Regions from separate parts of the Streptomyces sp. NPDC022910 genome, predicted to be linked through region 2. Evidence: riboswitches for the same ligand, from Rfam matches in the RefSeq annotation. Region 2 holds a riboswitch; each other region holds the start of a gene.
What was found. Region 2 has a riboswitch for cyclic di-AMP ahead of ACZ3TS_RS38355 (M23 family metallopeptidase). Riboswitches for the same ligand answer to the same signal wherever they lie in the genome.
Positions count from the first base shown of each region.

Region 1: another riboswitch for cyclic di-AMP. It lies ahead of ACZ3TS_RS27090 (M23 family metallopeptidase); the one in region 2 lies ahead of ACZ3TS_RS38355 (M23 family metallopeptidase).
Region 3: another riboswitch for cyclic di-AMP. It lies ahead of ACZ3TS_RS00725 (C40 family peptidase); the one in region 2 lies ahead of ACZ3TS_RS38355 (M23 family metallopeptidase).
Region 4: another riboswitch for cyclic di-AMP. It lies ahead of ACZ3TS_RS16835 (transglycosylase SLT domain-containing protein); the one in region 2 lies ahead of ACZ3TS_RS38355 (M23 family metallopeptidase).

Region 1 is NZ_JBVHHL010000032.1:70,783-74,949, reverse strand. It holds gene ACZ3TS_RS27095 (alpha-galactosidase) at 1-1,495, shown strand, start outside; cyclic di-AMP (ydaO/yuaA leader) riboswitch at 1,799-1,955, shown strand; gene ACZ3TS_RS27090 (M23 family metallopeptidase) at 1,960-2,832, shown strand; gene ACZ3TS_RS27085 (SGNH/GDSL hydrolase family protein) at 3,096-3,881, shown strand.
Region 2 is NZ_JBVHHL010000078.1:4,079-8,245, reverse strand. It holds gene ACZ3TS_RS38360 (aldo/keto reductase) at 1-472, opposite strand, end outside; gene ACZ3TS_RS38355 (M23 family metallopeptidase) at 626-1,660, opposite strand; cyclic di-AMP (ydaO/yuaA leader) riboswitch at 1,672-1,828, opposite strand; gene ACZ3TS_RS38350 (PP2C family protein-serine/threonine phosphatase) at 2,062-3,282, opposite strand; tRNA gene ACZ3TS_RS38345 (tRNA-Met) at 3,426-3,499, opposite strand; gene ACZ3TS_RS38340 (dihydrofolate reductase family protein) at 3,627-4,167, opposite strand, start outside.
Region 3 is NZ_JBVHHL010000001.1:134,302-138,468, forward strand. It holds gene ACZ3TS_RS00710 (helix-turn-helix domain-containing protein) at 1-625, opposite strand, end outside; gene ACZ3TS_RS00715 (ATP-binding protein) at 876-1,334, shown strand; gene ACZ3TS_RS00720 (DUF6328 family protein) at 1,443-1,979, opposite strand; gene ACZ3TS_RS00725 (C40 family peptidase) at 2,059-2,532, opposite strand; cyclic di-AMP (ydaO/yuaA leader) riboswitch at 2,536-2,731, opposite strand; gene ACZ3TS_RS00730 (hypothetical protein) at 3,093-3,395, opposite strand; gene ACZ3TS_RS00735 (ATP-dependent Clp protease proteolytic subunit) at 3,403-4,038, opposite strand.
Region 4 is NZ_JBVHHL010000015.1:35,893-40,059, reverse strand. It holds gene ACZ3TS_RS16845 (FAD-dependent oxidoreductase) at 1-479, shown strand, start outside; gene ACZ3TS_RS16840 (HAD family hydrolase) at 1,079-1,891, shown strand; gene ACZ3TS_RS16835 (transglycosylase SLT domain-containing protein) at 1,993-2,499, opposite strand; cyclic di-AMP (ydaO/yuaA leader) riboswitch at 2,504-2,703, opposite strand; gene ACZ3TS_RS16830 (CocE/NonD family hydrolase) at 3,047-4,167, opposite strand, start outside.

The DNA of each region.
Region 1 (4,167 bases), on a different contig from region 2:
GGGACACCAGCACCTGCCCTGGGTGGCGCTCGACTCGGAGGCGACCGAGGAGCACGGCGAGGTCTACGGCTGCGCGCTCGCCTGGTCGGGCAGCTGGCGGATCGCGGTGGCCCAGCTCCCGGACGCGCGCGTGCAGATCACCGGCGGGGCCGGGTACGACGACTCCGGCCTGCTGCGCCTGGCGGCCGGGGAGACGTACACCACGCCCGTCTTCGCGGGGCTGTGGAGCGACGGCGGATTCGGCGGCGCGAGCCGTGCCTGGCACGCGTACCAGCGGGCGTACGTCATCCCGGACGCCGACCGGGACCGGCCCGTGCTCTACAACTCCTGGGAGGCCACCGAGTTCGACATCTCCGAGGAGCAGCAGGAGGCGCTCGCGCGGCGGGCGGCGGAGATCGGGGTCGAGCTGTTCGTCGTCGACGACGGCTGGTTCGGCGCCCGCACCAGCGACCGCGCCGGGCTCGGCGACTGGCTGCCCAACCCCGACCGCTTCCCGTCCGGCCTCAAGCCGCTCGCCGACTTCGTGCACGGCCTCGGCATGCAGTTCGGCATCTGGGTCGAACCCGAGATGGTCAACCCCGACAGCGACCTCTACCGCGCTCACCCTGACTGGGTGCAGTACCAGAGTGGGCGAAAGCGGACGGAATTCCGCAATCAACTCGTGCTGAACCTCGCCCGCGAGGACGTCCAGGAGTATCTGTGGGAGCGGCTGGACGGGCTCCTCTCCAGCGCCCCGATCGACTATGTGAAGTGGGACTTCAACCGCTGCTTCACCGACGCCGGCTGGCCCGGGGACCCGTACCCGCAGCGGCTCTGGGTGGACCATGTGCGGGCCCTGTACGCCTTGTTGGACCGCCTGCGGGCCGCGCACCCCAAAGTCGCCTTCGAGTCCTGCTCGGGTGGTGGCGGGCGGGTCGACCTCGGTGTCATGAGCCGTACGGACGAGGTGTGGACTTCAGACAACACCGATCCGCTCGACCGGCTCGCCATCCAGCACGGTTTCAGTCAGATCCATCCGGCCCGGGTCATGGCCGCCTGGGTCACGGACAGCCCGAACACCCAGCTGAACGGGCGAGTCAGCTCGCTGCGCTTCCGGTTCGTGAGTTCCATGGCGGGGGTGCTGGGCGTCGGGGGAGACCTCACGACGTGGACCGACGAGGAGTTGGCGGAGGCCGGCGACTGGGTCGGTCTCTACAAGGAGATCCGCCCCGTCGTCCAGCGCGGCGACCTCTACCGACTGCGGCCGCCGAGGGGCGGGTTGAGCGCTGTCCAGTATGTTCACGGTGACGAGACGGTCGTCCTCGCGTGGCTCCAGGCGCAGCACTACGGCGAGCCGGTCGCCCCGCTGCGGCTGCGCGGCCTCGACCCGGCGGCGACGTATGAATGCCGTGAAACGGGCGAAGTGCACCGGGGTGCCGTGCTGTTGCATCACGGGCTGCCGACCAGCCTGCACGGCGACTTCGATGCGACGGTTATCCGGCTGCGTCGCATCTGAGTGTTCTGCCCGAATTGGAGCCTTCATTCCAACTCGCTCTGGAATGAGGGCTCCTGAAATTACAGCACGTGAGCAGGGTCATAACCGTGACGTACGGTTGTCGCCATGTTCACGTAATTCGGGCGCTTTTCAGGGGGATTGAGAGCGGCTCGCAATCCCGTATCGACGGAGGGTGACGGGGAATTCCCCCAAGGATCAAGAGAAATCCGAGCGCCGGGAACCGGCCGGTTGTGGCCGCGTGTCCCGGTCGCTTACGTTCCCCCTCGATCCGGGTGGAACGCCTAATCCTGCCGCCGCCCGGGGCCCGCATACTCACCCGTGCCCGGCAGGAGCGGGGGACCCACAGGTACGTCGCCTGTTCCGGTCTCCGGAACGGCTAGGGGTAAAGCCGCGCGCAATCGCGGCCGGACATCTCCAGTCCGCACCCGACAGCTCACCTCGCAGGCGCAGGAGAGGAATTCGCCATGCCCGCGAAGGGTAAGCACCGCCGTCCCAAGTCCCGGCGTTTCACCCGTTCCATCGCCGTCGCCGGAACCGGCGGCGCCACGCTCGCGCTGCCGTTGATGGGGGCGAACGGCGCCCATGCCGCCACCCCGACGGCATCCGCTGCCGAGAAGGCCGCCACCTCCGTTCCGGTCGCCGCCGAAAAGAGCGGCGCCCGGGCGAACGGCGCCAGGATCTACACGGTGCAGGCCGACGACTGGCTCGCGAAGATCGCTGACGAGCAGCACGTCAGCGGCGGATGGCAGAAGCTCTACGAGGACAACCGCTCCGTGGTCGGCTCCGACCCGTCGCTGATCCACCCGGGTCTGAAGCTGGCACTCCGCGGTGACCGCGCCGCGTCGCAGACGACCGACCCGTCCGCCACCGAGTCCGAAGCCTCCGCGCCCAGCACCACGACGGCAACCAAGCCCACCACCACCGCGACCGGCTACACCCTGCCGGTCGCGGCCGCCGCCATCGGCACCGGCTACCACGCCGCGGGCAGCATGTGGTCCAGCGGATACCACACCGGCGTGGACTTCATCGCCCCGACCGGCACCAGCCTCAAGGCCATCGCCGCGGGGACGGTCGTCTCGGCCGGCTGGAGCGGTGCGTACGGCAACCAGGTCGTCATCAAGCTCGCCGACGGCTACTACGCGCAGTACGCCCACCTGTCGCAGATCTCCGTCGCCGGGGGCCAGGCCGTGACCCCGGGTCAGCAGATAGGCTTGTCCGGCGCGACCGGCAACGTCACCGGACCGCACCTGCACTTCGAGATCCGCACGACCCCGGACTACGGCTCCGACGTGGACCCGGTCGCCTACCTGCGCTCCCACGGCCTGAGTGTCGGCTGACGCCGTCGGCCGCCCGCCGCCTTCGGGAGGCCGGACCCCCGTTCCCGGGGGTCCGGCCTCCGGCGTTGCCGTTCCGCCGCGCCGGCCCCACGTCCGGTGGCTCACCCGAACACCCCTGATCGGAGGGTTATTCCGGATCGGATCGCATTCGGCGAGTGGTTTATCTCACCGTCCGTCAACCCTTTCCTACGGTCGCGTAGCTCACATCCCAAGGTGAATCATGGGCCGACGTGGCAGACGATTCGAAGAATGACAACAGATCAGTGATCGGGTCGTACGTAGCGGTGGGGGACAGCTTCACCGAGGGCGTCGGCGACCCCGGCCCCGACGGGCAGTTCGTCGGCTGGGCCGACCGGTTCGCGGTGCTCCTCGCCGACCGGCGTCCCGAAGGCGACTTCAAGTACACGAACCTTGCCGTGCGCGGCAAACTGCTGGACCAGATCGTCGCGGACCAGCTTCCGAAGGCCATCGAACTCGCGCCGGACATGGTCTCGTTCTGCGCGGGCGGCAACGACATCATCCGGCCGGGCACCGACCCCGACGAGGTCGCCGAGCGCTTCGAGCGGGCCGTCGCCGACCTCACCTCCGTCGTCGGCACCGTGCTGGTGACGACCGGCTTCGACACCCGTGGCGTCCCTGTCCTCAAGCATCTGCGCGGGAAGATCGCCACCTACAACGGGCACGTCCGGGCGATCGCCGACCGGTACGGCTGCCCGGTCCTCGATCTGTGGTCGCTGAAGACCGTGCAGGACCGGCGCGCCTGGGACGGTGACCGTCTCCACCTCTCGCCCGAGGGCCACACCCGGGTCGCCCTGAGGGCGGGCCAGGTGCTCGGCATCGAGGTACCGGCCGACCCGGACCAGCCGTGGCCGCCGCTGCCGCCGCGCGGCACGCTGGAGGTGCGGCGCGACGACATCCACTGGGCGCGCGAGCACCTGGTCCCGTGGATCGGGCGCCGGCTGCGCGGCGAGTCCTCCGGTGACCGCGTCGTGGCGAAGGGCACCCTGTCGCCGGACGACATCAAGATGCGGATAGCGCAGGCGGTCTGAACAGGACCGCTCATCGGGTACGGCCCGGGCCACGCGCCCGGGCCGCCTGGTTCCTGCGGTCGTGCGGAGTGTCGCGCCGTACTGGTCTCGAGGCTGATCCCGGCCTCGCCCGTCGAGGGTCTTCCCCGGGCGGGCGGGACGTCACGGCTTTCTGGTTGGCGAGGTGACGCGGAAGCAGGACCTTCGCTGTCCCTGGTCCCTGCCCTCCGTCGAGGGCGGGCGAGCCGCTCCTGTTTCCCGGGCACACGGGCGTCCGCCCACTCCCCGAGGCGCCCTGCGCCATGCG
Region 2 (4,167 bases):
AGATGTTCGAGGCGCCGATGGCGCGCACCTTGCCCGCGTTCACCAGCTCGTCCAACGCGCCGATGATCTCCTCCACCGGCACCTCCGGCATGTCGAAGTGCGTGTAGTAGAGGTCGATGTAGTCGGTGTCCAGGCGGCGCAGGGACGCGTCGGCCGCCGCCTTGATGTTGGCGGCGGTCAGGCCCAGGTACTCGGGGTGCCGGCTGACCTTGGTGGCGATGACGACGTCCGAACGGTTGCCGCGCGCCCTGACCCATTTGCCGATGATGGTCTCGGATTCGCCGCCCTTGTTGCCCGGCGCGAACGCCGAGTAGGCATCCGCGGTGTCGACGAAGTTGCCGCCCGCCGCCGCGTAGGCGTCGAGCACGGCGAAGGACTGCGCCTCGTCGGAGGTCCAGCCGAAGACGTTGCCGCCGAGGGACAGCGGGAAGACCTCGAGGTCGGAGGAGCCGAGCTTGCGAAGAGAAGTCATGCTCAATGTCAACGCCCGTGTCGGACCGGCGTCTTCCGGGACACCGCAAAGTTCCCGCAAAAACCGGATCCGCGTACTCCGGTTCAGAGACCACGACAGGCAGTCCTGAGGTCGGGGGCCGTCAGGACTGCCGGGGTCGGGTGAGGACGGCTCTCAGGGGGTGACGCCCTTGCTCTGCAGCCACGCCATCGGGTCGATCGCGTCGCCGCCGCCCGGGTGGACCTCCAGGTGCAGATGCGGCCCGGTCACGTTCCCGGTCGCGCCCACGCGGCCGATGACGTCGCCCGTGGACACCTTCTGCCCGACGCTGACGCTGATCGACGACTGGTGGCAGAACCACAGCTCCGTGCCGTCGTCGAGGGTCAGGATCGTGCGGTAGCCGTACGAGCCGGCCCAGCCCGCCTCCGTGATGGTGCCGCTGTGGATCGCCTTGATGAGCGTGCCCGTGGGCGCGGCGAAGTCGAGGCCGGTGTGGTAGCCGGAGGACCACATGGCGCCGGCGTCACCGAAGCGGGAGGTCAGGGTGTAGGAGGAGGTCGGCAGCGTGTACTGCTTGGCGAGTTCGGCCAGCCGCGCCGCCTCGGCCTTCTTCCTTGCCTCTTCCTCGGCCCTCTTCTTGGCGGCGGCGGCCTTGGCCGCGGCGTCGTCCTGCGCCTTCTTCGCGGCAGCGGCGGCCTTCTTCGCGGCGGCCTGCTCCGCGGCCTGTGCGGCAGCGGCGGCGGCCCGGTCCTGCTGGGACGCGGCCTGCTGGATGATCCGGGCGCGCAGCGCCTCGCCCGCGTCCTCGGTACCCGCAGCGGCGTCGGTGGTGGTCACCCCGACGGTACTCAGAGGGGTGGCGGACCCTTTGGGGGTGGCGGTCTCCTGACCGATGAGCGCCTTGGCCGAGTCGGTGACCGAGGAGAGATCCGGGAGAGATATGGACACCGGCGGCTTGCCGGTCTGAGCGGTGGCCATGCCGCCCGCACCGACGGCGGCCATCACACCGACGCCCAGGACGGTGGAGCTGCGCGCGAGTCCTCCCCCGCGCTGCTTGGCGACGCGGTGGCGGCCGCGGACGGGAGGGAGGGATTCCTCGGTGGGGTTCCACTCCTCCCAGGGGCCCTCGTCGCTGCGGGGTTCGAAACCGAACGTCTGAGTCGCGTTCGGAGCGAACGCGGTGCCCTGGGCAGGCGGGTTGGACGCCACGTGGGCGCACTCCTTTCCTTCCGTCTCGCCTACCGGGTTAGCTGACGGGTTCGGAGAGGAAGGTCTCCTACGCGCGTATACCGGCCGTGCTTCCACGACGGCACCCGCCCGATTCACCCCAAGGTGGTGGTTCCCCGGCTCCCTTGCGGGATTCGGCACATGCGCACGGAGCCGCCTCTTGTGACGGCTGGGACGACCGCGCTGCGTTATCGAACGTTAATAGACCCAGGGCCAGGATTCCAAGCTGTTCGGACAGATCCTTGATGCTCTTGACCAGGACTTTCATGCCATGAACGGGAGAAAACGGGCGAGTTGACCACTCCTCATGAGCCACACGCGTATTGACGGCGTGTCAGATGTTATGCGCAGGGGGGTCGCTCGATCACCCGCCGTGACAACGCTCAGGAACGCTCGGGCCGCCGTACGGCCAGCAGGGCCATGTCGTCCGTGGCACGGCCGCCGGTGTGACGGGCGACCTCCTCGGTGACGGCGGCCAGCAGGGCACCGGGGCCGGGGAAGACACGGCCGGCGAGACGGACGGCTGGGTCGTAGAACTCCCCGTGCGCGTCCCGCGCCTCCGAGACGCCGTCCGTGTAGAGGAGCAGCGTCGCCCCGGGCGGGAAGTCCCACTCCTCCATACGGTCGGGCCAGGCCGCCAGGTCGCCCATGCCGAGCGGCAGCGCGGTCTCGCGGGTCTCCAGCGCGCGCAGGGTGCCGTCCGGCAGCAGAAGCAGGGGTGCGGGGTGGCCCCGGTTGACGACGCGGACGACGCCGCCGCCGTGCGGGATCTCCGCGAGGACCGCGGTGATGAACCCTTCGAACGCTTCGGGCCCGTCACGCCGGATGCCCTCGCGCGACAGCGCCCGCTCCAGGCGCTGGGCAACCGCCTCAGGAGTCGACTCCTTTTCGGCGGCCTCCCGGAAGGCGCCGATGACGACGGCGACCGCGGCCACGGCCCCCATCCCCTTTCCGCGCACGTCCCCGACGACGAGCCGTACGCCGTGCGGGGAGTCCTGCACGGCGTACAGGTCGCCGCCGATGAACGCACCGGCCTGCGCCGCCTCGTACCGGGCGGCGACGTCGAGCCCGCCGATCCGGGCCGCGGGCTCCGGCAGCACGGCTCGCTGGGCGGCCTCGGCGATCTCGCGGGCGGAAGCGAGGCGTTCGTTCTTGCGCCGTACGAGCATGTTGATGAGGACGGCCAGGACGGCGACGGTGACGATGGTGACCGTCTCGGTGACCGCGCCGGCCCGCCCACCGAGCCCGAGCCAGAGGTGGACGGTGAGGACGACGGCGACCGCGGCCACCCCCGTGAGAACGGTGCCGCGCAGCGAGTAGAGAGGCGCGGCGACGAGCGGCGCGGCGGTGAAGAGCGGCCCGGCCGTGACATCGGACGGGGTGAGGCAGTCGTAGCAGGCGCCAACGCCGATGAGCAGCCCGGGCAGGGCGCACAGGAACGCCCGCGCGCAGAAGTAACGACGGGCCTCGCGCTCGACCCGACCCGGCGGCGGGAGGTTCCCGGCACCGGCGGCGAGCGCGAGGTCGCCTGACAGTCGACCGCCGGGCCGGTCCCGGTCGTCGTGCGACTCCTCGAACCACCGCGCGCCTGCTTGCTGCACCACCCGTCCAGACTTTCCGGAAGGGGGGCGGAGGGCGACCGCTGTGAGCCGGCCGGAGTACGGACCGGGAACGAACCGGTGGATGCGAAGGACGGGGGAAACGCCGAGGGCCGGAGCCCTTCCGGACTCCGGCCCTCGGCCATCAGTAGCGGGGACAGGATTTGAACCTGCGACCTCTGGGTTATGAGCCCAGCGAGCTACCGAGCTGCTCCACCCCGCGTCGGTGATTCCAGTGTACGCCATGCGCGCGACACCCAGCACACAGGTTTACGCCCACGGCCCCTCACCAGCCGTTTCCGGCCGACCGCACCAGCCGTTTCCGGCCGCCCGCGGAGTCCTGGCACCCGTCAGGGGCGGGTGGCCGGTGGAAGCAGATGGGCGTTCGGCGCCTTTGCCCGCTCCTCGTACTCCGGCAGGAGCACCACGTCCACGCCGGCCGCCGCCAACACCGCGTTCCCGTCGGCCGACTGCACGAACGTGTCCGGTTCACGCCAGGCCGTGACCACCCGTCGCACCCCGGCCTCCAGGATCAGCCGGGCGCACGGCGCGGCCCGGGATGAGCGGCGGGCGCACGGTTCCAGGCTGCTGTACACCGTGGCGCCGGCCAGCCGCGGATCCGCCGGGTCCAGCTTTGCCAGGGCCGCCTCCTCCGCGTGGACCACGGGATCGCCGCCCTCGCGGGAGTGCCCGCGCGCCAGCTCCGTGCCGTCGGCCGCGACGATCACCGCCCCCACGCTGAAGGCCGTCCCGGAGGGCGGGCACCGCGCCGCGAGCTCGCAGGCCGTCTCCAGCCACCGCCGGTCCGCGGCGGAGGCGAGCGGCCCGGTGCCGGGCGCCGTGGGCGCGTACCGCAGCAGCACGACGTCCCCGACCGGCCGGGTCTCCATC
Region 3 (4,167 bases), on a different contig from region 2:
GCTGGAGCCGCACCTGGGGCAGTCTGGCCGCGTGCAGCAGCCGCTTCAGCTGACGCGCCATGACCTCCGGCCCGCCGACCTCCCGGCGCAGCACCGCCTCGTCCAGGACGGCGCTCAGTTCCAGCGGCGGATCGGCGCGCAGCACGTCCTGCCGGGCCAGGCGCACCTCCACCAGGGCATCCAGCTTGTCGTCCTCCAGGGTGCCGACGGCGGCCCGGGTCACGGCCCGGGCGTACTCGGGCGTCTGCAGTAGACCCGGCACCACAGAGGTCTCCAGTGTGCGCATCCCGCTCGCCTGGGACTCCAGACTGATGAAATCGCGGTAGGTCGGCGGCAGCACCCCGCGGTACGCGTGCCACCAGTTCTGCCGCCCGCCGCCGTCCTCCGAGCCCGCAAGCACGAGCAGCAGTTCCCGCAGTTCGGCGTCCTTGACGCCGTAGGCGTCCAGCAGTAGACGTACGTCCGCCGGTTTGACCCCGCTGGCGCCCGTCTCGATCCGGCTCACCTTCGACTGGTGCCAGCCGACGAGGGTGGCCGCCTCACCGCTCGTGAGTCCCGCCCGGGCGCGCAGAGCGCGCAATTCGGCACCGAGTTTGCGGCGGCGTACCGCTGGTCCGTACTGCATGGCCGACTCCTTCCGCACGGCGCGCGGTTTTCACGGCGACGCTAGAGGATGGGCCCGGGTGCTGCCCAAATACGGTCGGTCGTCGGAGAGTTCACCGCTTCGAGCGACAGATATATGCATATCTCGGGGGATCGCACCCGACAGGGCCCCGGTGATGGCAGTCTGGCGCGCAGCACCAAGTCCGGGACCGTTACTCGAACCAACCGCTCCGTGTCGGACTCCGGTCCCGTGGGAAAGGGACGACGTCGCCATGGCAGACCATCAGGAAGCCTCCGTCACTCTGCCGAGCGATCCCGCCTCGGTCTCCGCCGCCAGAAAATACGTCTCAGGCGTCCTCACCGAATGGGGTATGCCGAGCGACGCCGAAGTCGCCGACGCCGTGCGACTGATCGTTTCGGAACTCGCCACCAACGCCGTGCAGCACACCTTCGGGCAGTCACCCACGTTCACGGTCGACATCGCGCTCGACCGGGACGAGTTACTGCGCATCGGTGTCACCGACAGCCACCCGCGCTTCCCCAAACGGCTGCCCGCGGCCGTACAACAGGACAACGGCCGCGGGATGGTGATCATCCGTTGGCTCGCCGCGGAGAACGGCGGCACGCTGAGCGTGCGGCCCACCCGCGAGGGCGGCAAGACGGTCGCCATCGAACTGCCGTGGGCCACGCCGGTGGAGTCGGTCACGGCGGGCGGTCAGCAAGAGCCTTGAAGCCGCGGCTGACCGCGTCCGCGCCCGCTCCGGCTCGTCCGGCACTTCCGGCCGAGGCGCGCCCGCACCCGCCCGTCGGCCGCGGACCACACAGACGCCCCTAGGGAGTCACCGGGAGCCATCCGGCGGTTCCCGGTCTCCCGCTCGTTCTGGAGCCTGAGGTGCTGTGGCGACGGCCCGCTGGACCATCCGGGGCATGAAGCGCCACAGGCCGACGCAGACCAGGAAGGTTCCCGTACCGGCGGCGACACCGGCGACGCGGCCGAGGGACACGTCCACCACGAGCAGTACCGACCCGGTGAACGCCAGGGTCAGCACCAGCAGCCCGAGCGCGGCCAGGCGGGACGAGATCCGCACGATGGCGGGCTTGAGGTTCTGCTGGAAGAGCGCGCGGTGCAGCGCGGCGGGAGCCGTGAACAGGGCCGCGGCCAGCACGGACAGCAGGAGCGTGGTGACGTACGTGACACGCTGGACGGTGTCGAGGGACGGAAAGCGCGGGGTGAACGCCAGGGTCAGCAGGAAGGCGAAGAGGATCTGCACCCCGGTCTGGGTGACGCGCAGTTCCTGCAACAGCTCGGCGAAGTTGCGGTCGGCGCGCTCCAGGGGTGTCTCGTGCCGTGCCTGGGGAGGAGGTCGGTCCGCCATGGTGAACGAGTAACCATTCCGGCCCGCCTCACGCCTCGGTGGGGGTGACGGCGTACGAGCCGTCACCCCACCGGACGGGTCAGCTGACCCGTCCGTACCAGACGCTCTTCGTCCAGATCTTCTGGAGCCTGACCACGTCTCCGGTCTTCGGCGAGTGCCAGATCTTTCCCTTCCCGGCGTAGATGCCGACGTGGTAGACGTACCGGCCCGAGTGGAAGAACACCAGGTCTCCCGCCCTGCGATGGGACGCGGAAATGTGGTGCGTCTTGTTGTACTGCGCCGCGGCCGTGCGGGGCAGTTTCTTGCCCGCCTTCTTGAACGCGTAGAGCGTGAGCCCCGAGCAGTCGAAGCGGCGCGGCCCGGTGGCGCCGTACTTGTAGGGGGATCCCTTCTTGGACGCCGCGATCTGCAGCGCCTTCGTCGCCGGAGTCGCGGCGGTCGCGTCGGTGGCGAGGCCGGGGGCCGCGATGCCGCCGCCGACGGCGGCAAGGGTGAGGGCCGAGGCCGTGCCGGCCCGGGTCAGCAGCGACGGGACACGATTGAGCGCAGTCATGCGCAACCCTTCGTCAGCCGCCTGTGAAGGATGACCTGTCGGATTCGGACTGGCGAAGTAGCCCGGCCGCTCGCGCGGCTTCACCCCAAGGACCGCCCGGATCTCTCCGGTGGCCCGCCTTGCTGGGTCCTCCACTCCTGCCGATCCACTCCTGTCGACCGGTCATCCGGGCGGCGGCAGGATTCGGCGTCCGCCCGGACCGCCCCGCCGCGGTGGCGGGGGCTTGTCGTCAGGAAGGGATCTTCACGCACCGATGTCCGAAAATCACAATGGAACCGGGGGTTTGTGGCATTACTCACCACTCACCCGTTCGGATGGACAGCCGTCCGTTCGGGGGGTGTTGAGGGGCTTGACGAGGCTCGGACCTGCACCGGAGCACGTCATTCCGGCCTGGGACCGGGCGTGTTGCGCATGATTTCCGGGCCCACGGACGGAGGAGCGTCTACTCCGACCGCGGGTCCCCCGTTTGGATCGTTTGTGTCGCGGTGGACGGGGAAGGCCCGATGCCGGAGGGCCGGACCGCCCCAACGTCCCTGTCGCTGTGGGTTGGTCACTACTCGTCAGAGTGCCGGAGGTACCGTGACGCGGGCGGCGCGGCGTTCGCCGTCGAGGACGCGGAGGGCGCGGGCGAGGGTGGGGCCGTGCAGTTCGTTCTCCCCGCGCTGGTGCATCAGCGTCAGCGCCTCGCGCAGGGCTGTTGCCTTGCTCACCAGGGCCTGGGCAGCTCTCAGTCCGCGATACGTGTCTCCGGAGTGCGCCGGGTTGATGCGGCCGAGCAGGTCGACCACGTCGAGGTAACGGTCGATCAACTCGGCCTCGGCGCGGGTCAGCGCGGGCAACGGGGGCAGTTCGGGCGGCAGCATCGGCGGCTCACCTCGCGCCCGGCGCGGTGCGCGACGCCTTGCGGCTCGGGATGATGCGGTCGACGAGTCCGTACTCCACCGCAGCCGGCGCGTCGAGGATCTTGTCCCGCTCGATGTCGGCGGCGATCCGCTCCGGGCTCTGCCCGGTGTGCCGGGCGAGCATCTCCTCCAGTCGCCTGCGGGTGCGTGTCAGTTCCTCGGCCTGGATGGCCAGGTCGGTGGCCTGCCCCTGGATGGGCTCCGGCAGGGACGGCTGGTGGATCAGCACCCGCGCTCCTGGCAGCGCGAACCGCTTGCCCGGTGTGCCCCCGGCGAGCAGGACGGCCGCGGCGGAAGCCGCCTGGCCGAGGCAGATCGTCTCCACGTCGCAACCGACGTACTGCATCGTGTCGTAGACGGCGGTCATCGCGCTGAACGTGCCGCCAGGGGAGTTGATGTACAGCGAGATGTCCCGGTCCGGGTCCAGGTACTCGAGGTGCATGAACTGCGCCATCACGTCGTTGGCCGAGGTGTCGTCGATCGGCGTCCCGAGGAACACGATCCGCTCGTCCAGCAGCTTGGCGTACGGGTCAAGGGTCCGCTGTCCGTAGCCGGTGCGTTCGGTGAACTCGGGCAGGACGTAGCGGGCGGACGGTCGGTTCATGGGCACGCGCCTCCTCGGAATCGCTCCTGTAAAAAATGTACAGGACGTACGTTCCTCAGAGAGTGGAGCATGCTGAGAGCGAAAACCGCGAAGTCCCCGGCCGGATCTTCCGCTCTCGGAGGCCTGTCA
Region 4 (4,167 bases), on a different contig from region 2:
CGCTGAGCTACTACCCGCACCCGTACCGCTTCCTGCCGGCCCAGACGCGCCACTACCTGGTCCGCCGCGTCCTCGGCCCGCTCGGCGCGTGGTGGCTGAAGGACCGGTTCGACGGCAAGGTGGAGGTGCGCGAGGTCGCCGGTATCGTCGGTGCCTCCGTACCCGACGGCAGCCCGGTCCTGGCGGTACGGACCCACGGGGGCCGCACGCAGGACCTGACCGCGGACCATGTCATCGCCGCCACGGGCTACCGCGTGGACATCGCCGCCATGGACTTCCTGGGCCACGAACTGCGCACGGAACTGGCGGTGAGCCGGGGCACGCCGAAGCTCGGCGCGGGATATGTGTCCTCCGTCCCGGGTCTGTACTTCACGGGCCTCCCGGCGGCGGCCTCGTACGGACCGGTGATGCGCTTCGTGTGCGGCACGGAGTTCGCGTCCCCGCGGCTGGCCAAGCACCTGGCGGCGGCACACGGCTGAGCCGGAGCGAGTGCGGGGGCGACACAGCGCGCCCCCGCCACCCGGTCCGTGTGCCCGGGGTCAGAAGTCGCTCCGCATCACCACCCGCCGGAGCGTGGGCCTCATCACCTGGTCTGTGTCCGATGGAGACGCTGGAGGAACACCTCGCCGAGGGCCGGACATACGAGGTCGGGGTTGTCGTCGACGCGCCCGTCGAGGCGGTCGCCCGATGGCTGCCGCGCAGCCTGGGCAGGTCCGAGGCGATCGACGCGGGCACCACGCGCCGTGTCGCCACCACCGACGAACCGGAGTGGTACGCCGAGCAACCCACCGCGATCAAAGCGCAGTTACGTGTCGTCCGGTCACGCGAACTCCGGGAGGCCGCCCGCATGGCTGGGGCGCCGCCTGCTGGAGGCCGGCGCCTGACGCGGACGGCACTGGAGCCGGCCGAGGGTGCGGGGCTCAACAGTGGGCGGGAAAGCGATGTCGGGCCGGTGCGGCCGTTTGCCGAAACCCGTGGTGCGACGCAGGCTCCGTGCGCCTTCCGGTGCGCACGGGATACCGGACGTCGTCCGGTTCACGCTGGACCGCTGGGGCGTTTCCATCCGTATTCTCTGATCATGGCCGCACCCCTCGCATACTCACTCATCGCCACTGACCTGGACGGAACGCTGCTGCGTGGTGACGACACGCTCTCCGACCGGTCAAGGGCCGCGCTGGCGCGGGCCGGTGCGGCCGGCGCACAGCACCTCGTGGTGACGGGGCGCCCGGCGCCCCGGGTGCGGCCGCTGCTCGACGACCTCGGCGGCAGGGGGCTCGCGGTGTGCGGCCAGGGCGCGCAGGTGTACGACGCCGGCGCGGACCGGCTGCTGTTCTCCGTCACTCTGGACCGGGAGTTGGCCGAGACCGCGCTCGGCAAGATCGAGGCCGAGGTGGGACAGGTGTACGCGGCCGTCGACCAGGACGGGGTGCACGGGCTCACACTCATCGAGCCCGGCTACCTGATGCCGCACCCCACACTGCCCGCGGTGCGGGTCCGGCGGCGGGACGACCTGTGGTGCGAGCCCATCAGCAAGGTCCTGCTGCGCCACCACGCCCTGTCCGACGACGAGTTGGCGACGGCGGCCCGTGGCGCGGTCGGCTCCCTGGCGACGGTCACCATGTCGGGGCCTGGCACCGTCGAACTCCAGCCATGCGGCATCACCAAGGCGACGGGGCTCGCGTTGGCCGCGGAATTCCTGGGCCTGAGCCCGTCGGAGACCGTCGCCTTCGGGGACATGCCCAACGACATCCCCATGTTCGAATGGGCGGCGCACGGCGTCGCCATGGCCAACGCCCACCCTGAACTCAAGGCGGTCGCCGACGAGATCACCACGTCGAACGAGGACGACGGCATCGCCGTCGTCCTCGAGCGAATGTTCCCGGGACGGTAGCCCTCAGTCGAGAGTCCTCAGTCGAGAGTCCGTAAGCCGAAGGGCCGGCCGGGAGCTCTCAGTCGAGAGTTCCCGGCCGACGGGGCCCCGTCGGGCACATCTCAGTACGCGCTGTTGACGTTGTCGATCGAGCCGTACCGGTGGGCGGCGTAGTTGCACGCGGCCGTGATGTTCGCGACCGGGTCGTACGGGTCGAAGGCCGTGCCCGGCACGTGGTAAGCCCGGAAGGTCGGGTCGATGACCTGGAGGAGCCCCTTGGACGGGATGCCCTTCTGGGCGTTCGAGTCCCAGAGGTTGATGGCACGCGGGTTGCCCGAGGACTCGCGCATCACGTTGCGGTAGATGCCGTTGTACGAGCCGGGGATCCCGTGCTGCCGCATGATCACCAGCGACTGGCGGATCCAGCTGTCGAGGCTGCCGGCGCGGGACGTCACGCTGGTGGCCTTGGTCGTCGTGGCCGTGGGGGTGGCGGCCGAAGCGCCGGTCGCACCCAGGATCGGGAGGGCGAGAACGGCGGCTCCGGTCCCCGCGACAGCGAGGGCACGGGTGATGCGGCCGGCCTTGGAGCGGCGGTCCCGACGGCGTGCGGGCAGGGCGAAAGCGGACATGTGGCATTCCTCTCCGTCGCCTGCGAGGTGAGCTGTCGGGTTCGGGCGGGGAGGTGCCCGGCCGTGTCCTCGGTGTCGAGGCACGGCTTCACCCCAAGCCGTTCCGGCGTGGTGTCCGGTTCGGCGACTTACCTGGGTCCCCCGCTCCTGCCGTGCTGGGTCGATGGGTTGTCGAGCGGCGGCAGGATTCGGCGTTCCGCTCGGGTCGAAGGGAAGGTATGCGAGAGCACATGTCGGGAACAAGCTCGGAATTCACACTCCGACCCAATTGACCCTGACGTCAGGGAATAGGGGAGATGATCAATTTTGTTGAGGGGGGTTCAACTTGCCCTTTGCAAAGGGGGCGTTGATGACTCGCCCCGAGTGCCTCTCCTGGCGGGCGCGTGACCCATTTCACTTCGCCCTTACTTGGATCACAATTGGCAATTAAGGTAAATCGGGCATCAATTCGGACAAAATGGACAGGGGTGTGAGTGGAGTCCGCCTGCTCGAGACTTGGACATTGCGCTATCCATGGTGCAAATAGGCAGTCGGGTGGCGCCGCCGTCTATCCCGCCGTGCGGGAGATCCGCCCCTCCCACGTCCGGTGGAACACCACCTCGTAGCCGTCCTTGCAGACGACCTCGTTCCAGGTGACGAAGTCCGCCGCGGTGCAGGTGATCTCGGAGTGGGTCTCCACCCTTGCGTCCCATCCCCGCTCCGGACGGTGCAGCCGGACCGACCAGTCGCAGCGGGTACGCGCGGTCAGCGGGCCCGAGTCCTCGATGGTGTACGCCTCCAGCGCGTCCTCGGTGACTTCGAGGCCGTCGGGGTACACACGGGTGCCGTTGTGGCGCGGGTCGACCACCAGGAGCCACTCGCCCCTCGCGACGTCCCGCACCACCAGGCGCTCCGGGCGGGGTTCGTCGAGCGTGGCAGCGTCGCTGACGCCGAGTGGCTCCGACTGCTCCGGCTCCCCGAAGGTGATGTCCGGCCCCGACTCCCGGGACCGCACCGGTAGTTCGAGCGAGCTGCCCGCCGGGTCCAGCGTGAAGCCGGCCTCCGAACCCGGCTGGGGCCACAGCCATGGCCAGTACGCGGAGGAGACGGCGAGGCGGATGCGGTGCCCGGGCGGGAAGGCGTGGCCGATCCCGCTCAGCTCGAACACCACGTCCTCCGTCGCCCCGGGAATCCAGGGAGCCGCCCGGTCGGGGCCGCGGCGTGTCAACAGGTTCAGGGCCCCTCGGCTGACCAGCGTCGACGACCCGTCGGGCGCCACGTCGCAGAGGCGGGCGACCACTTGACCGCGCGGCACGGGACAGGTCAGCCGCAGCCGCACCCTCGGCCGCCCCAGTACCCAGGTCTCCTCGGCCGCCTCGAACTCGAAGCACACCGACCTCGCGTCCTCCTCGCGCTGGTCGGGAGGCAGGCCGGCTTCGTCGCCGCGGGCGACGAAGCCGCCCGCGTCGAGGCCGGTGTGCATCGGGGACCGGACGGGTACGGGCGCACCCCGGAGCGTGTACGAGACCCGGGTGACGTTCGGTGACGGCCAGGACGGCTCGCCGACCCAGCGGCCCGGAAGCACGTCGTACCTCGTCGCCGGAGGGTGCGGGGTGCTGATGTACGCCCGCAGCGACGGCTCCGCCATGACCCCCGTGTCCTTGTCCTTGAGCCAGTGGTCCCACCAGC